One region of the Serratia sp. NPDC087055 genome, then DNA from elsewhere that is predicted to be linked to it. Evidence: predicted binding sites of a transcription regulator. Region 1 holds the regulator's gene; each other region holds the start of a gene.
The links. Region 1 encodes Fur, which represses iron uptake genes when iron is present. Its sites were predicted from a motif close to ATAATAATGAGAACNACTATCAA; they were not measured.

Region 2: ACI2J2_RS00370 (Nramp family divalent metal transporter) is a predicted target of Fur. The motif match lies at 3,245-3,267, and genes of this name have one in related genera.
Region 3: fepD (Fe(3+)-siderophore ABC transporter permease) is a predicted target of Fur. The motif match lies at 2,442-2,464, and genes of this name have one in related genera.
Region 4: sodA (superoxide dismutase [Mn]) is a predicted target of Fur. The motif match lies at 3,093-3,115, and genes of this name have one in related genera.

Annotation. Positions count from the first base shown of each region.
Region 1 is NZ_JBJDOG010000001.1:2,508,095-2,512,730, reverse strand. Features, by position in the region: gene galE (UDP-glucose 4-epimerase GalE) at 1-459, shown strand, start outside; gene ACI2J2_RS11935 (glycosyltransferase) at 449-2,410, shown strand; gene fur (ferric iron uptake transcriptional regulator) at 2,617-3,063, opposite strand; gene fldA (flavodoxin FldA) at 3,384-3,923, opposite strand; gene ybfE (LexA regulated protein) at 4,152-4,439, opposite strand.
Region 2 is NZ_JBJDOG010000001.1:77,101-81,736, reverse strand. Features, by position in the region: gene mgrA (L-glyceraldehyde 3-phosphate reductase) at 177-1,166, shown strand; gene ACI2J2_RS00375 (DUF2502 domain-containing protein) at 1,397-1,807, shown strand; gene ACI2J2_RS00370 (Nramp family divalent metal transporter) at 1,973-3,205, opposite strand; gene ACI2J2_RS00365 (NupC/NupG family nucleoside CNT transporter) at 3,584-4,636, shown strand, end outside.
Region 3 is NZ_JBJDOG010000001.1:63,517-68,152, forward strand. Features, by position in the region: gene ACI2J2_RS00280 (ATP-binding cassette domain-containing protein) at 1-325, opposite strand, end outside; gene fepG (iron-enterobactin ABC transporter permease) at 322-1,347, opposite strand; gene fepD (Fe(3+)-siderophore ABC transporter permease) at 1,347-2,420, opposite strand; gene entS (enterobactin transporter EntS) at 2,680-3,948, shown strand; gene fepB (Fe2+-enterobactin ABC transporter substrate-binding protein) at 3,935-4,636, opposite strand, start outside.
Region 4 is NZ_JBJDOG010000004.1:211,145-215,780, forward strand. Features, by position in the region: gene fdnG (formate dehydrogenase-N subunit alpha) at 1-2,093, opposite strand, end outside; gene fdhD (formate dehydrogenase accessory sulfurtransferase FdhD) at 2,248-3,066, shown strand; gene sodA (superoxide dismutase [Mn]) at 3,194-3,814, shown strand; gene ACI2J2_RS19155 (methyl-accepting chemotaxis protein) at 3,939-4,636, shown strand, end outside.

The sequences.
Region 1 (4,636 bases):
GCCGGCATTCCCAATAATCTTCTGGCGTATCTGGCACAGGTGGCTATTGGCAAACTCGCGGTGTTGCCCGTGTATGGCAACGACTACCCGACCAGCGATGGAACTGGGGTACGTGATTATATCCACGTTATGGATCTGGCTGAAGGGCATTTGAAAGCGCTGGATAACCTGCAGCCAGGTTTTAACGTCTATAACCTGGGCACGGGCAAGGGTTACTCGGTACTGGAAATTATTCAGGCGTTCGAACGTGCCTGTGGATTCAAGATCGCCTACCAATTTAATCCCCGACGTGCGGGTGACATCGCCGAGTGTTGGTCCGATCCGTCGTTGGCTGCGGAAAAGCTGGGTTGGCAAGCTAAGCGCAGCCTGGAAAAAATGGTATGTGATGCGTGGTCTTGGCAGAGCAAAAATCCGCAGGGTTATGGTCCATTAATAAGGATGGCTGCCGATGGCGCTTAACAACGGGCATTTTGGCGCCCTGCAGGATGATCTGTTTCGGGCTGAATATGAGGCGCGGCTAAGCGATTTGAAGTTTGAATTCGTGAAGTGCCAACGTCAGGCTACGCCAGCGGCAAAGGCGCGTTATCAACGTGGGGTGAATCAACTACGGGAATGGCTGTCTGCGCAGGGGCATTTATTTGATGCCGCACGCTGTTCTTCACTATTTTGCGTGCCCACGCGGCCACTTGCCGCAGGGGAACAATTGCTGCACCGCATTTGGTTGGGCGGAGCCATTCCTGACGACGCGCGAGAAGTTATCTCTCAGTGGGGGGATGCACAACAAGCGGTGAGTCGTGGCGAGGCTCGTGACTGGGTCGGCATGTTATGGGTTTGGGATGCAAAGCAGCTGGCAAAGGATGCCTGTTTCATTGCCTCACCCCAAACGCATGGCGGCCAGTTGGGTGAGTACGATGCCGGTAACCATCGCCTGCAGGTGCATTCGTTGAGTGAACTGGCGCAAAGAAGAGTCGGTAATAGTTTGGGGTTTATCCATCAGCTCCATGATAAACGCTATTACGCCACACTGTCCGACTACTTCCGCTTTTTGATTTTGATTGAGATGGGGGGCGTGTATATGGATATCGACACACTTCCCCACCGAGCGGCGACACTGTTTCTGATCAAGCCTGAGGTTCCGGACTATCTTCAGTTCCTGCCCGGAGGTGAAGTTAGCCACGTCAGTTGGTTGAATTTGTTCCTCGACGAAACGGGAATGATCATCAGCCGTAAGGGAGATATGGCGCTGTGCAGGATGTTAGCTGGGCTCGATCAAATTTATGCGGGGGAAAGCAGTGAGGTACCGGAAAGAAATCCGATTTATGAACGGAAGCTGTTCGATCCTTTTTACCAATTGTGGAGTCGTCATATTGAACGTACTTTCCTCAGCCACGATCGTTTTTGCCAGATGCATGGTGTTTTGTATGACGCAACCCCACAGGCGGTAACCTGCGGTATTCGCGGTATGCGGCTGCTGGAAGATGTGATCACCAATGTGCGGCTACCGTTGTCGCAAGAAGAAGAGCAGAGCTACCGGCAATGTGTTAGCCGGTTGGAAAATCTGGATTGGCAGCTTGAGCAGCCGCTGGATTTGGCACGCTATGCGGAAATATTTACCGTTGATGAAGTACCTCGCATGGCCTATCCGGCGCAGATTCGGTCCGACATCGATCATTACCACTACTATTCGGTGCTTTCTCATGATCAGCGGCTTGATCGGGTAAACCAGCTTTTTGGGGAGTACCTGATTGCCGACAACCGGCGGCAGATAGCGGCAGGGAATTACTGGCGTTCTGCCCAGGGCGAGGGGGAGGCTGTGCCGCCTGAACCGCGGGGATCGTTGCATTTCATGGCGGGACGGCAGGTGGGTGAAGCGGATAAGACCCGCATGGCAAAGCTGATTTTTAGCACGAGCTACCTGGAATACTGTTCTGTTGGCAATCGTGCTGGGCTGGATCTGGTGTCTTTGCAGCAGGCGCAAAATATCGAGCCTTACCTGGATCTGATCACCGTGGCTTACGATCGGCGCGGAGAGTTTATCGGTTTTTTCAATGCGGCGACCGTCAGTGAACTGTATGCCATAGACGCGGACTACCTTTATCGCGATGAAATGAAACCTCTTGATGAGGCTTACGACAGCTTTGTGCAAAGCCACTGTGTCGCTGACGATTATTTTGTCTGTAGCTTGGCGATTGAGAGCCAATTTCGGGGGCTGGGGTATTTTAACCAAATGTTTGCCTTGATTCAGCTACAGGCGGATCAACGCCAGGCGAAAAACATTGCGCTGTGCGTCTGGCAAAGTAGTGATGCCTGCAAAATGTATTTGAACAAGGGGTTCCGTATTCGTGGTGTGTTCGACCAAGCCAAGGCAATGTTTTTTGATCGGCTGCTCTTTCTTGAATATGCATTGTAACGAGTTTACTCATCCGCGTGTCGGCGGGGGAGTTGACGTTGAAGTGGGTGTAAGTGGGAAGTGAGAAGTACCGTGGAGAAGTGCCGCTGCAATTGTTGTCATTTAGCTATGATCTTTCCCCGGGCCTGTCCGGGGATTTTTTTATCTATTTGCTTCAGGCATAAAAAAACCGCCGTTAAGGCGGTTCTCAATGCCGGTTAAGGGCATTATTTTTTGTCGTGCAGAGTGTCGTCTTCGCGGCAGTCACCCGTTTCACAGTGGCCGTACAGGTACAGGCTGTGGTTGGTGAGCTTGATGCCGTGTTGTTTGGCGATATCACGCTGACGCACTTCGATAGATTCATCGCTGAATTCGATCACTTTGCCACAATCCAGGCAAATCAGGTGGTCGTGATGATGTTGCTGAGTCAGTTCGAACACGGACTTGCCGCCTTCGAAGTTGTGACGAGTCACAATGCCTGCATCATCAAATTGGTTCAGTACGCGGTAAACCGTAGCCAGGCCAATTTCTTCGCCCATATCTATCAGTTTTTTGTACAGATCTTCCGCACTGACGTGATGGCATTCCGGATTTTGCAGTACTTCCAGGATTTTGAGTCGCGGAAGCGTGACTTTTAAGCCGGCCTTCTTCAATGCGGTGTTGTTGTCAGTCATGCGGATTCAGTCCTGTTACTATGCTAATCAAGTTGAGGCGTTCTCGCCTGTGGCATCGGTCGGCACAAAGTGTTAATTGCGTCTCATTATAGAACCGGTTGGCCTAAATAGAAACCGCCGGTTGTTAACAAAGATATAATTGCACTATTGCATGTTGCACACGCAACGTCTTGATGGATGGGATAAACCGATATCTCAGTCTACCTTGACGATGTGAGAAGTTACAAATATGTATCTTCTATTGCAGTAATCCGTACTGCCGATGACGGCCCTGCCGGCAACACTATGCACTTTGCAGGGCTTTTGTTCAACCTTTGGCGTTACCCGACGATCTCGGCCAGGCTCAACTCTTCGACGATTTGTTTTACCCAACCTTCGACACGTTCATTGGTCAGTTCTGGCTGGCGATCTTCGTCAATGGCGAGACCGATGAAGTGGCTGTCACTTGCCAGGCCTTTCGACGCTTCGAAGTGGTAACCTTTGGTTGGCCAGTGGCCTACAATGGCGGCGCCACGTGGTTCAATGATGTCGCGGATAGTCCCCATCGCATCACAGAAATATTCTGCATAGTCTTCTTGGTCGCCACAGCCAAACAGCGCAACCAGTTTGCCGTTGAAGTCGATCTCTTCCAGCGTTGGGAAGAAGTCATCCCAGTCACACTGGGCTTCGCCGTAGTACCATGTCGGGATACCGAGCAACAGAATATCGAAACCTTCCAGGTCTTCTTTACTGCTTTTGGCGATGTCGTGAATTTCGCAAACATCGTCGCCAAACTGTTGCTTAAGAATTTTCTGGATCATCTTGGCAATGTTTTCGGTATTGCCAGTGTCGCTGCCAAAGAAAATGCCTACATTAGCCATATCGCGTATAACCTTTAAATTCAATAAATTGCATTACACGATGTTAGCGCTGACCACGATAACACCGATTAAAATGATGCCATAGCAAGGGAAACCCTTACCGGTAATTGCGTATCATGCCAGAAATTTACCCCGGGGTTTTATCACGTTTATGCGATACCGGGTGGAATAAAACGATGTTGATCGGGCGTCATCCTTAACGCCGCGCCGCACGTGCGGCTGCAATGATCAATGTTCTGGCTGGTCGTCTGCCAGTTGCGCCAACAGCATTTGCTCAATAAGCTCGCTGCGACTGATATTACGCTGTTCCGCCAATTTGTTCAGGGCGTCCACCGCATCCGCGTTGATCTTCAGTTCCACACGCCGTAAGCCACGGACTTTATCGCGTCGAAGCTGATTACGCTTATTGATTCTAAGCTGTTCATCTCTGGATAGCGGGTTGGTTTTCGGGCGCCCCGGACGGCGTTCATCTGCGAACAGATCCAGCGTCGTGCGATCCGTTTGTTCTTTTGCCATAGGTAGCGGTACTGCAAGGGAGTTTGCATCAAAAAGCGCGTAAACGCTTCTGGATGGTTCGGTTAACACACTTCGGGCCAATAAACCCTAACCCAAATTCACCCCCAGCCCGGCGCTATTGAACACGCTTAGCACGGCGGCAAAATTATAGCGCGCCATATTACCCCAGCAGATGGAGCGACGACAATGTTTAACTG
Region 2 (4,636 bases), 2.4 Mb from region 1:
CTTTGCGCTTAAAAGGCAATTGGCAACCTTGCGTTACATCCCCCGCTTTGGCATTTATGATAAATCCCCCATCAACGGGGTGAGTCGTCACCCGCCAAGCGTGATCAAGCACTCTGACAAAGACAGTGAAAGCGCATACACTAAAATTCATTTCATCTCTGCTGAAAAGGGTTTGTATGCTTTATCAGGCTGATTCTTCACGCTATCAAAGTATGGAATACCGCCGCTGCGGACGCAGTGGTCTACAACTCCCGGCAATCTCACTGGGCTTATGGCACAACTTTGGTGACACGACGCTGTATGACAATGCGCGTAAACTGATCCACTGCGCGTTCGATCACGGCATCACGCACTTTGATTTGGCAAACAATTATGGCCCGCCTCCCGGCTCTGCCGAGGAAAACTTCGGCCGCATTCTTAACGCGGATTTGAAGCCCTGGCGTGATGAACTGATCGTCTCCTCAAAGGCCGGTTACACCATGTGGCCGGGCCCTTATGGCGACTGGGGATCGAAAAAGTACCTGGTTGCCAGTCTGGATCAAAGCCTGCGGCGCATGGGCCTGGAATACGTCGACATTTTCTACCACCATCGTCCTGATCCAGATACACCACTGGAAGAAACCATGGCCGCGCTGGATCTGCTGGTACGTCAGGGCAAGGCGCTCTATATCGGGTTGTCCAACTACCCCGCCGACCGTGCGCGCCAGGCGTTCGGCATTCTGCAAAAGCTGGGCACGCCCTGTGTCATCCACCAGCCCAAATACTCTCTGTTCGAGCGTTGGGTTGAACCCGAATTATTGGATACGCTGGAAGAGCACGGCGTGGGTTCCATTGCCTTTTCACCGCTGGCAGGTGGCCTGTTAACCGATCGCTACCTGCATGGCATCCCGCAAGACTCGCGCGCCGCCAGCAGCAGCCAGTTCCTTCAACCCGGTCAGCTCACAGAGGAAAAGCTAGAGAAAGTCCGCAGACTCAATGCGCTGGCACAACAACGGGGGCAGAAGCTGTCGCAGATGGCATTGGCCTGGGTATTGCGTGGCGATCGCGTTACCTCAGTGCTGATTGGTGCCAGTAAAACCAGCCAGATTGAAGACGCCGTTGGCATGCTGAACAACCGCACCTTCAGCGAAGATGAAATCGCCCAAATTGAACAGATTCTAATGTAATCGCTTACAGTTATCGCCGGAATCCCCCCCGGCGATAACCCCACGACGACAGACAAATCTTAAATCGTTCGCCCCACCCCGCTTTTCAGAATCCCTCTAAGATTCAACCCTATCCACAACGGTTAATATGCCAATATTGCAGGTAAAACTATAAGGCTGTTTTATAAACTGATGAACGCGCTTCATTATCGATAAAACCGGCCAAACCGCTGCGGCGGATAGGAGTATTCATGTTTAAACCTCTGTTATTGGCCGCTCTCTTGGTGGTATCGACAGTGCCCGCCGTACAGCAGGCAAAGGCTGAAGGCATCAGTATCGATTTGATGCCAGGCGTTTCACTACGCATAGGCGAACAAGACAACCGCGGCCGCTATTGGGACGGTTACGACTGGCGCGACCGTGACTGGTGGCAAGGCCACCAAGGCCGCTATCTGGGCGACCGTAGCCGGCGGGGATATTACTGGGACGGTTATCGCTGGCGCGACAACGACTACTGGCGCAAAAATTATTACTATCATGATGGTCGCTATCGTAAATACGATAAGCACTACTATAAGCATCATGATAAGCACCATTGGAAAGATCGGCGTCATGATGACCGTGATCATCGCCGCCATGGCAATGACGATCGCGACGATTAACGGCAAAAACCGGCATGATCCCCTAATGCCGGTAAGTTAATGTTTATCCAAAAATGTGGGCAACGTTTCGGTCGAGCAAGGCCCCTAAGAACTTCAGGGTGCCTTGCTCGTTTATCGACCGGAAATAACGTGACACTCGCTAAAAACACCTTATTGGGTGCCCGCTCAAAGAACACTGCTCACCAACAGATAACCATTTAGCCCAATCACCACCAGCACAATCAACTTACCTGTCGCCTGTATAGTGCGGCTGTTCACCATATCCCCCATCAGCTCACGATTACCGGTGAACGACAGCAGCGGCACCAGAGCCAATGCAATACCGAAACTCAGTAAAACCTGGCTCAACACCAGAATGCGCGTCGCATCCATCCCCAACATAATGACGATAAACGACGGCAACATGGTAACGACCCGGCGTACCCACAGCGGTATGTAAAAGCGAACAAAACCTTGCATCACCACTTGCCCCGCCAGTGTTCCCACTACGGTGGAAGACAACCCAGCAGCTACCAGACTCAGCCCGAAAATGGTTGCAGCCGCCTGGCCCAACAAGGGTTGTAGCGTCAAATAGGCCTGATCGAGGTCGGTAATCCCGCTGTGGCCATTAAAGTGGAAAGCCGCAGCGGCGGTAGCCATCATCGCCAGATTTACAAACCCAGCAATGGTCATGGCAATAGCAACGTCAACCTTGGTGGCCGCGTAACGATCGGCCTTTGAGTTTTCCCCAGCGGTCTGGGTTAACGATGAATGCAGATAAATAACGTGCGGCATGATGGTCGCCCCCAGCACACCTGCCGCCAGAAATACCGCATCGCCGTTCGGCAAATCCGGTATCGCCATGCCTTTTAATAATGGCCCCAACTGCGGCTGCGAAAACACCAGTTCCACCATGTACGCCAACGCGACAAACAATAGAAGGCTGCCGATCACCCATTCCAAGGGTTTCTCACCGCGTTTTTGCAACATCAGGATCAGGAAGGTGGCAATACCTGTCAGGATCGCGCCCTCCAGCAGCGTAACGCCCAACAACAGTTTGAAGCCGATCGCCGCACCGATAAACTCGGCCAGATCGGTTGCCATTGCAATGATTTCTGCCTGCACCCAATAGGCCCAGACGGCCGGACGAGGGAAACGATCGCGAATATGCTCCGCAAGGTTTTTACCGGTAGCAATACCCAGTTTGGCGGACAACAGCTGGATCAGCATCGCCATGACATTGGCCCACACCACCACCCAGAGCAAGGTATAACCAAAAGAGGCACCGGACTGGATATTGGTGGCAAAGTTGCCAGGATCGATATAGCCGATAGCCGCGATAAAGGCGGGCCCCATCAGAGAAAGTTTGATCTTCCTGGATGAGCCCTGGGGACTTTCAGCCACACGACTGTTCAGCATTTTCTGAACCCTTACTTCTAATAAGCCTGTGGTTATCTTATGTAAATGATAATAATTATCAAGTGCATTTAGAGCGGTAATACTTATCTCTGTAATAGAGGAAAACGACGGGTTTAACGAAGGGTTTCGGCCAGAGGTGAACATTTTCCGCACTCTTCCGGGCCGAATTCAGAGCATAAAAGGACTTATAATCAAATTTATGCATGAATAGGAATTTCATATGCATTCATTAACCTATTGATTTTTTATGCTTTACCGTACTATTTTAAGACGTTTCCCACTATGATTTTCCATATTTGCAATAGAGCTCTCGTTTTTAAACGTGGCGTTACATAAAATGACATCCGAAATTCAGCCTGCCTCAAGTTTGGAGCAAACATGTCCCATATTGCGCACTTTGCGTTGGCGTTAGTGGTGGTCGCGATCCTGGCACTCTTGGTGTGCCGCGATCGTAAAAGCATCCGCATTCGCTACGTTATTCAACTGTTGGTTATTGAAGTACTGCTGGCCTATTTTTTCCTGCATTCGGAAGCGGGTTTAGGCTTTGTAAAAGGATTCGCAGCGCTGTTTGACAAGCTGCTCGGGTTTGCTGGGCAAGGGACTGAGTTTGTATTCGGTGGCATGGGTGATAAAGGTCTGGCCTTCTTCTTCCTGAAGGTTCTGTGTCCAATCGTCTTCATCTCCGCACTGATCGGTATTCTGCAATACATTAAAGTACTGCCGTTTATCATCCGGATTATTGGTACCGTGCTGTCAAAAGTAAACGGTATGGGCAAGCTGGAATCGTTCAACGCCGTTAGCTCATTGATCCTGGGCCAGTCTGAGAACTTCATTGCCTATAAAGATATTCTGGGCAAGATGTCAGAAAAACGCATGTACACCATGGCGGCAACCGCGATGTCTACGGTTTCCATGTCCATCGTTGGTGCTTACATGACCATGCTGGATGCCAAGTTCGTGGTCGCGGCACTGGTTCTGAACATGTTCAGCACCTTTATTGTGCTGTCATTGGTCAACCCGTACGACACCAGTAAAGAAGAAGAACTGCATCTGGGCAATTTGCACGAGGGCCAGAGCTTCTTCGAAATGCTGGGTGAATACATCCTGGCTGGTTTCAAGGTAGCTATTATCGTTGCCGCAATGCTGATCGGCTTTATCGCCCTGATCGCCGCGCTCAACGGCCTGTTCAGCGCCATCTTTGGCCTGAGCTTCCAGGAAATTCTGGGCTACTTCTTCTATCCATTCGCTTGGATTATGGGTATTCCTAAGCACGAAGCGTTGCAGGTTGGCAGCATCATGGCGACCAAACTGGTTTCCAACGAATTCGTCGCGATGATGGAACTGCAGAAAGTCTCTGCTGAACTGTCACCACGCAGCATGGGTATTCTGTCCGTGTTCCTGGTGTCCTTCGCCAACTTCTCTTCCATCGGT
Region 3 (4,636 bases), 2.4 Mb from region 1:
GGCCTCGGGCCACCAAATCAAACACGGTAATGTCGCCCGGCGCTGTTGAGCTTTGCGGCAGCAACCCCAGTTGGCGTGCCACCTCTTTGGTCGCATATTCGCTAATCTGTTTGCCGTTTAGCCAGACCGCGCCTGCCTGTGGTTGGATCAGACGGCTGAGGGTGCGCAACAAGGTAGATTTGCCACAGGCATTTGGCCCGATAATGACCGTCAGTTCACCGTGCGGGATGGAGACGGAAAGGTCGCTTGCGACGATTTTTTTGTCATAACCGAGCGTCAGGTGTTCAGCGCGCAATGGCGCGGTCTGCAAGGGATCAGCATTCATTTTTTTCGTGACTCACGGATTAATAACCAAATCAGGTAAATGCCACCCAGGCTGACGGTGAGTACACCGACCGGCAACTGATAAGGCATAAACAGGCGTTGTGCGGCGACATCGGCGAGCAGCAGCAGCAGGGCGCCCGTCAGAGCAGTCAGCAGCAGTACGCTACGGTTGGCGCACAGGCGTCGCGCAATCTGCGGTGCCACCAGTGCGATAAAGGAGATGGGCCCCGCCACGGCGGTTGCGGCCGCCGTCAGGACGACCCCGACCAGCAGCAGCAATACGCGCGAACGTTCCACTGACACACCGAGCGCGCAGGCGGCGTCATCCCCCATTTCCAGCAGCCGCATACGGCGAGCCAGCGTCAATAACAGCAGGCAGCACAGTACAATCACGACCAGTACGGGCAGGCTTTTCGCCCAACTGACACCGTTAAGTGAGCCCGCGTTCCACAGCCCGGCAGACATCGCTGATTCCAGCGAGGCGCTGATAAGAAGCCAGGTATTACCGGCGACCAACAGGGCACGCACCGCAATGCCAACGATAATCAAACGGAATGATTCGACACCATTTCGCCACGCCAGCAAATAAATCAACGCGGCGGTGAGTAAGCCACCGGCCAACGCTCCAGCGGTGATGCCGAAGACACTTCCATTAAACAATACGATGGCTACCAATACGCCGCTGTAGGCGCCGGTGTTAAAGCCAATTACGTCAGGGCTGCCGAGCGGGTTGCGCAATATCGATTGGAAAATGGCCCCGCTGAGGCCGAGCGCCGCCCCCAGCAACAGAGCCATCATCACGCGTGGCAAGCGCCATTGGGTGACGATCACCGCCAGGTTTGCCGGGCCTTCACCGCGCAAGGCGTCGATCACCTGCGAGGCACTCAGCGACAGTGCGCCAGAGCCCAGGGCGTAAATGGCGAGCCCCAGAGCGGCCAACATGAGCAACATCGCGGTCAGCGTCGGACGCGACAAGGCGCGAATTTTGTGGTTAGCCATCCGACGGGCTGCAGACATCGACATTAGCGCTGCCTCCTGAACATATGGCGCTGACGCACCAGCACGATCAGCAGCGGTGCACCAATCAGGGCGGTGACGATGGAGACACGTAATTCACCGGCAACCAGGAAACGACCGAGGAGGTCGGCGCTCAGCAGCAGGATAGGGGTCAATACCAGCGTCCAGGGCAGCATCCAGTGCAGCTCTGAACCGGCCAACCGACGGGCAATATGCGGCATCATCAGGCCGACAAAGGCAATCGGACCGACGGCAGCTGTAGCACCGCCGCACAGTAAGGTAATCGTCAGCAGGCCCAACAACTGGGTACGAACAATGCCGGTACCCAGTGCGGTAGCCAATTCATTGCCCATGCTCAGGCTATTGAGCGACTTACTCATCCACAGCGTAATCAGCGTGCCCAATAAGATCGGCAGGGCGACGGTACGCACCACCTGCATATTTTGAATATCCAGAGAACCGGCCTGCCAAAAACGCAGCTGATCGAACACCAGCGGGTTTAACAGGGAAATCCCAGAGGTCAGGCCCTCCAGCACCGCCGCCAATGCGACCCCGGCTAGCGTCAGGCGCACCGGGTTCAAACTGCTGCCACCCAGAGCACCGATCAGTGCGACAAGCAGCGCGGCAAACATCGCACCGGCAAAGGCGAACCACAGATATTGGCTGATGTTGGCGGCACCAAAGAAGGTGATACCCAGCACTACGGCAAAGCCTGCACCGGCGTTAACGCCAAGAATACCGGGATCGGCCAGCGGATTGCGGGTGAGGGTTTGCATCAGTACCCCAGACAGACCCAATGCGATACCCGCCAACACGCCAACCAGCGTGCGTGGCAGCCTGGCATTGGTAATGATGGTGCAATCCGCCCCGCCGCATTGCCCATTCAGCGCCTGGATAACCGTATCAAAGGGAATAGACTTGGCGCCAAGCGACAGGCTGAGCAGCATGATGACCAACAGTGCGAAAAGAGCAATCAGCAGACCAAACAGCCTGCGGCGAAATGAACGGGGAGTGCCCCCAAGGTGACGCCCCCCTGAGGTGGGAACGGGCTGTGTGCAATGGCGTGTAATCCGTAACATAACAATCCATTATTTAATTGAATATAAATGATATTTATTATCATTATTGATTGTTTTCATCTATGGTACCATGAGTTCCTTCGCTATTGCAGCACATACCCTTCATTCTTGAAGCTGCATCTGTGTTGGCTGCGAGCGCTGGCCCAGTGGCTTACTTGAGTAAGCACCCTGGGGATGCTCGCGCTTGCCGCCTTGATGCAACGCCAATTATTTTGGCTATAGACGCTGCCCCTTTTCTTTAGTTGTGGTGAGAAAGCTGATGAGTAAGCCCTCTATTTTGCTTGATTTTGGCCTGCTTAAGACCAATGGCGCTTTTCGCGCCGTATTCTGTGCGCGCTTTATTTCCATTCTCGCACTGGGATTGATGGCCATTGCGATCCCGGTTCAGATTCAAGCCTTGACCGGATCGACGTTGTTGGTCGGGTTGTCCGTAACGCTGGCAGGTAGCGGCATGTTTGCCGGGTTGCTGATGGGCGGTGTACTGGCCGATCGCTACGAACGTCGCCGTCTGATTTTGTTTGCGCGCTCCACTTGCGGCATTGGTTTTATCGGTCTGTGTCTGAACGCCGCGTTGCCAGCACCTTCATTGACGCTGATTTATCTGTTGGCGGTCTGGGACGGTTTCTTTGGTGCGGTCGGCGTTACGGCACTGTTGGCGGCAACGCCCGCGCTGGTAGGGCGTGAAAATATCGTGCAGGCCGGGGCTATCAGCATGTTGACCGTCCGCTTTGGCTCAATCCTTTCTCCGGCGATCGGGGGTTTGGTGATCGCCAATGCCGGTGTGACGTGGAACTACGGTTTGGCGGCGTTTGGTACCTTGCTGACGTTGATCCCTTTACTGCGTCTGCCTCAGCTGTTGCCGCCACCGCAGCCGCGTGAGCACCCGCTGCGTGCGCTCGCCGGCGGTTTCGGCTTCCTGTTCCGCAACCGGGTGATCGGTATGGTGGCGCTGATCGGCGCATTGCTGACCATGGCCAGTGCAGTGCGAGTACTGTATCCGGCCATGTCCGGCATGTGGCATGTCAGCGCAGCACAATTGGGCTTTATGTACTCTGCTGTCCCACTGGGTGCGGCGATAGGGGCTTTCACCAGTGGGCGAGTTGCCCAGGTTGCACGTCCGGGTTGGATGATGCTGATGACGGCGATTGGCGCCTTTATTGCCATTGGTCTGTTCGGTCTCATGCCGTGGTATGGCCTGGCGCTGTTTTTCCTGGTGGTTTTCGGTTACCTGAGTGCGTTGAACTCACTGTTGCAGTATGGGTTGATCCAGAACCTGACGCCAGATGCGTTCCTTGGGCGTATTAATGGCTTGTGGACGGCGCAAAACGTGGTAGGGGATGCACTGGGTGCGTTGCTGTTGGGGGCGATGGGGGCGTTTATGCTGCCGGCGATGACATCAACCAGCTTTGGTTTTGGTGTTGCGGTACTCGGCGTAGTGCTGGCTTTCGCGATGCGTGGTTTGCGTCAGGTTGGCAGTGGCGGGCAAGAAAATGATCTCCAGCCCGCCGCAGAATCTACTGAGAAATAAACTGTTTTTCCAACAGCGTCAGCAGATTGCTGGCGCTGTAATAATCCAGTCGGAAAGTATCATTCCCCAGAGCATAAACCCGCTTGTGTTGCACTGCCGGCAGATGAGCCAGGAAAGGATTCGCCATCAGCCGCTGCGCGTCACTGTCGTTGTTGGCAAATAGCATCAGCGTCTGGCCGTTCAGGCCTTCCGCCAGGTTCTCTCCACTAAGTTGAATAATGTCTTTGCGCATTCCCATGCTGCGGCTGTTGTTCAGCTTGGCGGGTGGGACGGCCAGCGTAAAACCAAGCTGCTTGAGCATTTGGCCCTGGGAAGATTCAGCGGTCCATAGATTGGCAGACTTACCGTCGGCGCTGAATACCAAGGCGGAGACGGGTTGTTCCGGCAGGGTCATACGCTGTTTCAGCGATTTCTCGCGGGCATCGAAATCACTGACGACTTTTTGTGCCTGGGCTTCATGCCCAGTGGCCTGACCCAATTGAGTCGCCAACGCCTGCCAGCTTTTGTCGTCGTAATTGACGACCAACACCGGGGCAATGGCGGAGAGTTGATCGTACAAGCGCAGGGCGGAATCGGCACCGGTTGCCGAAATAATGATCAGGTCCGGGGCTTCACCGGCGATGGCCTCGGCGTTGGGTTCACCAATGTACAGGCGTTTAACGCCGCGTTGCGCCGCAATAGCGCTCCA
Region 4 (4,636 bases), on a different contig from region 1:
TTGCTTTCCATCGCCACTTCTTCCGAAGCGGGATCTTCCGGCGTCAGGTAATCCCAGGTCATGTTCAGTACCTGCTCCGGCACTGCACCGCCATCACGCGCATACATCTCACGCAGACGCATGAAGATGCCCGCCAGGATTTCCCCGTCGTGCTTCGCTTCACCTGGGGCATCAGCCCCTTTCCAGTGCCATTGCAGCCAGCGCCCGGAATTCACGATAGACCCGTTTTCTTCGGCGAAGCAGCTGGACGGCAAACGGAATACCTCGGTTTGAATCTTCGACGGATCGACGTCGTTAAATTCACCGTGGTTCTGCCAGAAGTTGGACGTTTCGGTATTGAGTGGATCAATGGTCACAAGGAACTTCAGTTTTGACAGCGACGCCACCACCTTGTTCTTGTTCGGGAACGACGCCACCGGGTTGAAGCCCTGGCAGAAGTAACCGTTGACCTTGCCTTGTGACATCAGCTCGAAGTACTGCAACACATCGTAGCCTTTGTCCCACTTCGGCAACCAGTCAAAGCCCCAACTGTTGTCCTTCTGCGCCTTATCACCGTAGAAGCTCTTCATCATGCTGACGAAGAATTTCGGATAGTTGCTCCAGTAGTTCACCTGGCCCGGCAACACCGCTTTCGGCGTGTTTGCTTTCAGGTAAGTGTCGATATCGGTCTGCTTTTCTGAAGGTAATGTCATATAGCCTGGCAGGCTCTGTGACAGCAGGCCCAGATCGGTCAGCCCCTGGATATTGGAGTGGCCACGTAGCGCATTGACGCCACCGCCAGCCATACCCATGTTGCCGAGCAACAGCTGGATCATTGCCATGGTGCGAATGTTCTGTGCGCCGACCGAGTGCTGAGTCCAGCCCAGGGCGTACAGGAACGACGCGGTTTTATCCGCCACGCACGTTTCGGCAATGTATTCGCACACCTTGATGAAATCGTCGGTAGGCGTACCGCAGATGTTGTTCACCACCTCTGGCGTATAACGGCTGACGTGCTGTTTCAGCATGTTCCACACGCAACGCGGATCCTGCAGCGTCAGATCACGCTTGGCAAAGCCGTTTTCATCGAGCTGGTAGTTCCAGGTGGTTTTATCGTACTTGCGGTTTTCTGCATCGTAACCGCTGAACAGGCCATCTTCGAAGGTGAAGTCTTCTCGCACCAGCAAGCTGGCGTTGGTGTAGGCGTGAACGTATTCGCGGTTAATTTTGTCGTTGGTCATCAGGTACAGCAACACGCCCGACAGGAAAGCAATGTCGGTCCCGGAACGAATAGGCGTGTAAAAATCCGCCACCGATGCGGTACGGGTAAAGCGCGGATCGATCACGATCAGCTTGGCTTTATTATGAATTTTGGCTTCCATCGCCCAGCGGAACCCCACCGGATGCGCTTCCGCCGCATTACCGCCCATGACGATAATCAGATTCGCGTTCTTGATATCAACCCAGTGGTTGGTCATCGCACCGCGACCAAATGTTGGAGCAAGACTTGCTACCGTTGGTCCGTGTCAGACACGTGCTTGGTTGTCTACGGCAAGCATGCCGAGAGCGCGACTAAATTTTTGGGTCAAATACCCGGTTTCGTTACTGGACGCGGAGGCACACAACATGCCGGTGCTGAGCCAGCGGTTGACGGTCACGCCCTGTTCGTTCGTTTTCACAAAATTGGCGTCACGGTCTTCTTTCATCAGCTTGGCGATGCGCGTGAAGGCGTCGTCCCAAGTGAGGCGTTGCCATTTGTCAGAGCCTGGCGCACGGTATTCTGGATACTGAAGACGGCTTGCACTGTGGATAAAGTCGACCAGACCCGCGCCTTTCGGGCAAAGCGCGCCGCGGTTGACCGGGTGATCCGGGTCCCCTTCAATGTGGAAAATGCTTTCTTTGGCGTTTTTGGCGCCATCACCAAGGCTGTACATCAACAGCCCACAGCCGACGGAACAATACGTACAGGTATTACGGGTTTCACGGGCGCGCAGCAGTTTGTACTGCCGGGTTTCCGCTAACGCGACTTCTGGGGCAAAACCCAGCGCAGCCACCGTCGTTCCTGCCATACCGCCAGCGCAGATCTTAAAGAACTGCCTTCTGCTGACCTGCATGGGGGTCTCCTTTCACTCGCGATTGTCACATTGTTTCAAATGGCGCTTTCCCCCTGGAAGCGGGAAGCGCTAAAATTACTGTTGTTTTTACGGTGGCAATATTACCACAGCGTGTATGTGGTTGTTACAAACAGGTGCCAGTTAAGTGAACAATATAAACTCAGACCAACTTATAAATGAGACACAGCTCACAGGGGTGACCCAGGCTCAGGTTCATCAACGCGGGCAACTCGCCACCGCACAGCCGGACTGGCTGGCGGAAGAAGTCCCGGTTGCGCTGGTCTATAACGGCATCTCTCACGTGGTCATGATGTGCACGCCCAAAGATCTGGAGGCATTCGCCCTGGGTTTTTCCCTGTCGGAAGGCATCATCGAATCACCACGCGATATCTACAGTATAGAGATTAACCAAACCTGTAACGGGTTGGAGGTACAAATAGAGCTCTCCAGCCGTCGTTTTACCGGTTTGAAGGCACGCCGTCGCGCCATGGCAGGCCGCACCGGCTGCGGCGTATGTGGTATTGAACAGTTGGCGGATATTTTCCGTCCGCTGCCTGCGCTACCTTTCACCCAGCGCTTTTCCCTCACCCATCTTGATTCCGCATTGAAACAACTGCGAGAAGTGCAGGAAGTGGGGCAACTGACCGGTTGCACCCATGCCGCCGCCTGGTTATCGCCGCAAGGGGAATTGCTCGGTGGATGTGAAGACGTCGGCCGTCATGTTGCCCTGGATAAACTGCTCGGCGTCCGTGCACAACAGGGTTGGCAGCAGGGCGCGGTATTAACGTCCAGCCGTGCCAGCTATGAAATGGTGCAGAAGGCTGCGATGTGTGGCGTGGAGATTTTGTTCGTGGTGTCGGCGGCCACTTCATTAGCCGTGGAGATCGCCGAACGCAGCAACCTCACGTTGGTCGGCTTCAGTAAACCCGGCCGTGCCACGGTGTTTACCCACCCGCAGCGCATTGTTGATTAGGCTAAAGCCACACAATAAGTAGGGCATTGATAATCATTTTCAATATCATTTAAATAACTATAATGATCCGACTGCTTACGCGGTGCTCACATAATGCGCCGCCCATATACCCTTGGAGATGATGATTATGAGTTACTCACTGCCATCCCTGCCGTACGCCTACGACGCACTGGAACCGCATTTCGACAAGCAGACGATGGAAATCCATCACACCAAACACCACCAGACTTACGTTAACAACGCCAACACCGTGCTGGAAGCTTACCCAGAACTGGCTCAATACAGCGTTGAAGAACTGATCCAGGATCTGGATAAAGTGCCTGCTGACAAGCGCACCTTCATGCGTAACAACGCTGGCGGTCACGCTAACCACAGCCTGTTCTGGAAAGGCCTGAAAATCGGCACCACCCTGGGTGGCGATCTGAAAGCGGCTATCGAACGTGATTTCGGCAGCGTTGAGAAATTCCAGGAAGAGTTCGAGAAAGCCGCAGCGACCCGCTTCGGTTCAGGTTGGGCTTGGCTGGTGCTGAAAGGCGACAAACTGGCTGTAGTCTCTACCGCTAACCAAGACAGCCCGCTGATGGGCGAAGCCGTTGCCGGCGCTTCAGGTTTCCCAATCGTGGGCCTGGACGTGTGGGAACACGCTTACTACCTGAAATATCAAAACAAACGTCCAGACTACATCAAAGCATTCTGGAACGTGGTTAACTGGGATGAAGCCGCTGCACGCTTCGCTGCGAAGAAGTAATTCGCACCCGGCAATAAAGATACCCGCTTAATGCGGGTATTTTTTTGACCAAAATTCGCTAAAGTTTGACCGCTCTTTGCCGATGGTTTGTTCAATTGACGTTCGCCCGGAAAGGAAAATCATTATGGCGGCATTGCAAACATTGGCAGGAAAGTTCGTTCATCTCACCGTCGGTAAAAAGCTCGGTCTCGGATTTGGTCTCATGCTGTTGCTGACCGCAATCATCGCCGGTACTGGCGCACAGTATCTCCATATCATTGAATCACGGGCCTATCGCATCGATTTTAGCAATCGTCTGAACGACGAAATCAATCAGGCCAAATATAACCGTGCGCTCTTCGGGCAAACCTACAAACCGGAATACCTCAACAATAACCGCACCAGCATCGAAAATGCGGTGAAGCTGATCAACCAGGGCCAGAACCTGAATTGGGATCCTCAGAGCAAAAAAGACCTTCAGCGTTTGGTCGTGCTGATCAGCCAATACCAGCAGCAGCAAAACGCCTTCGAAAAGGCGGTGGCGGCGAAAGATGCCGTGCGCCAAAGCTGGAACATGTCGGAAGTGCAGGACAACCTGAACCAGGTGGAGCGCCAACTCACTAATGGTGACCTGCAACTGGCCTTTATTCAGTTGAACCAGAAGCTGACGCTGGTGCGCTACGGGGCTCGCGGCCTGTTACTGAGCCTGAGCGCCGAATCCGAAGCACCGCTGATCGCAGCAATTGACGACGCACGTAGCGCCGCAAATGCGCTGAGCCGACGGCTCAGCGACGCCCAACGTCCTCTGCTGCAACCCTTGCTGACCGCTCTCGACGACTATAA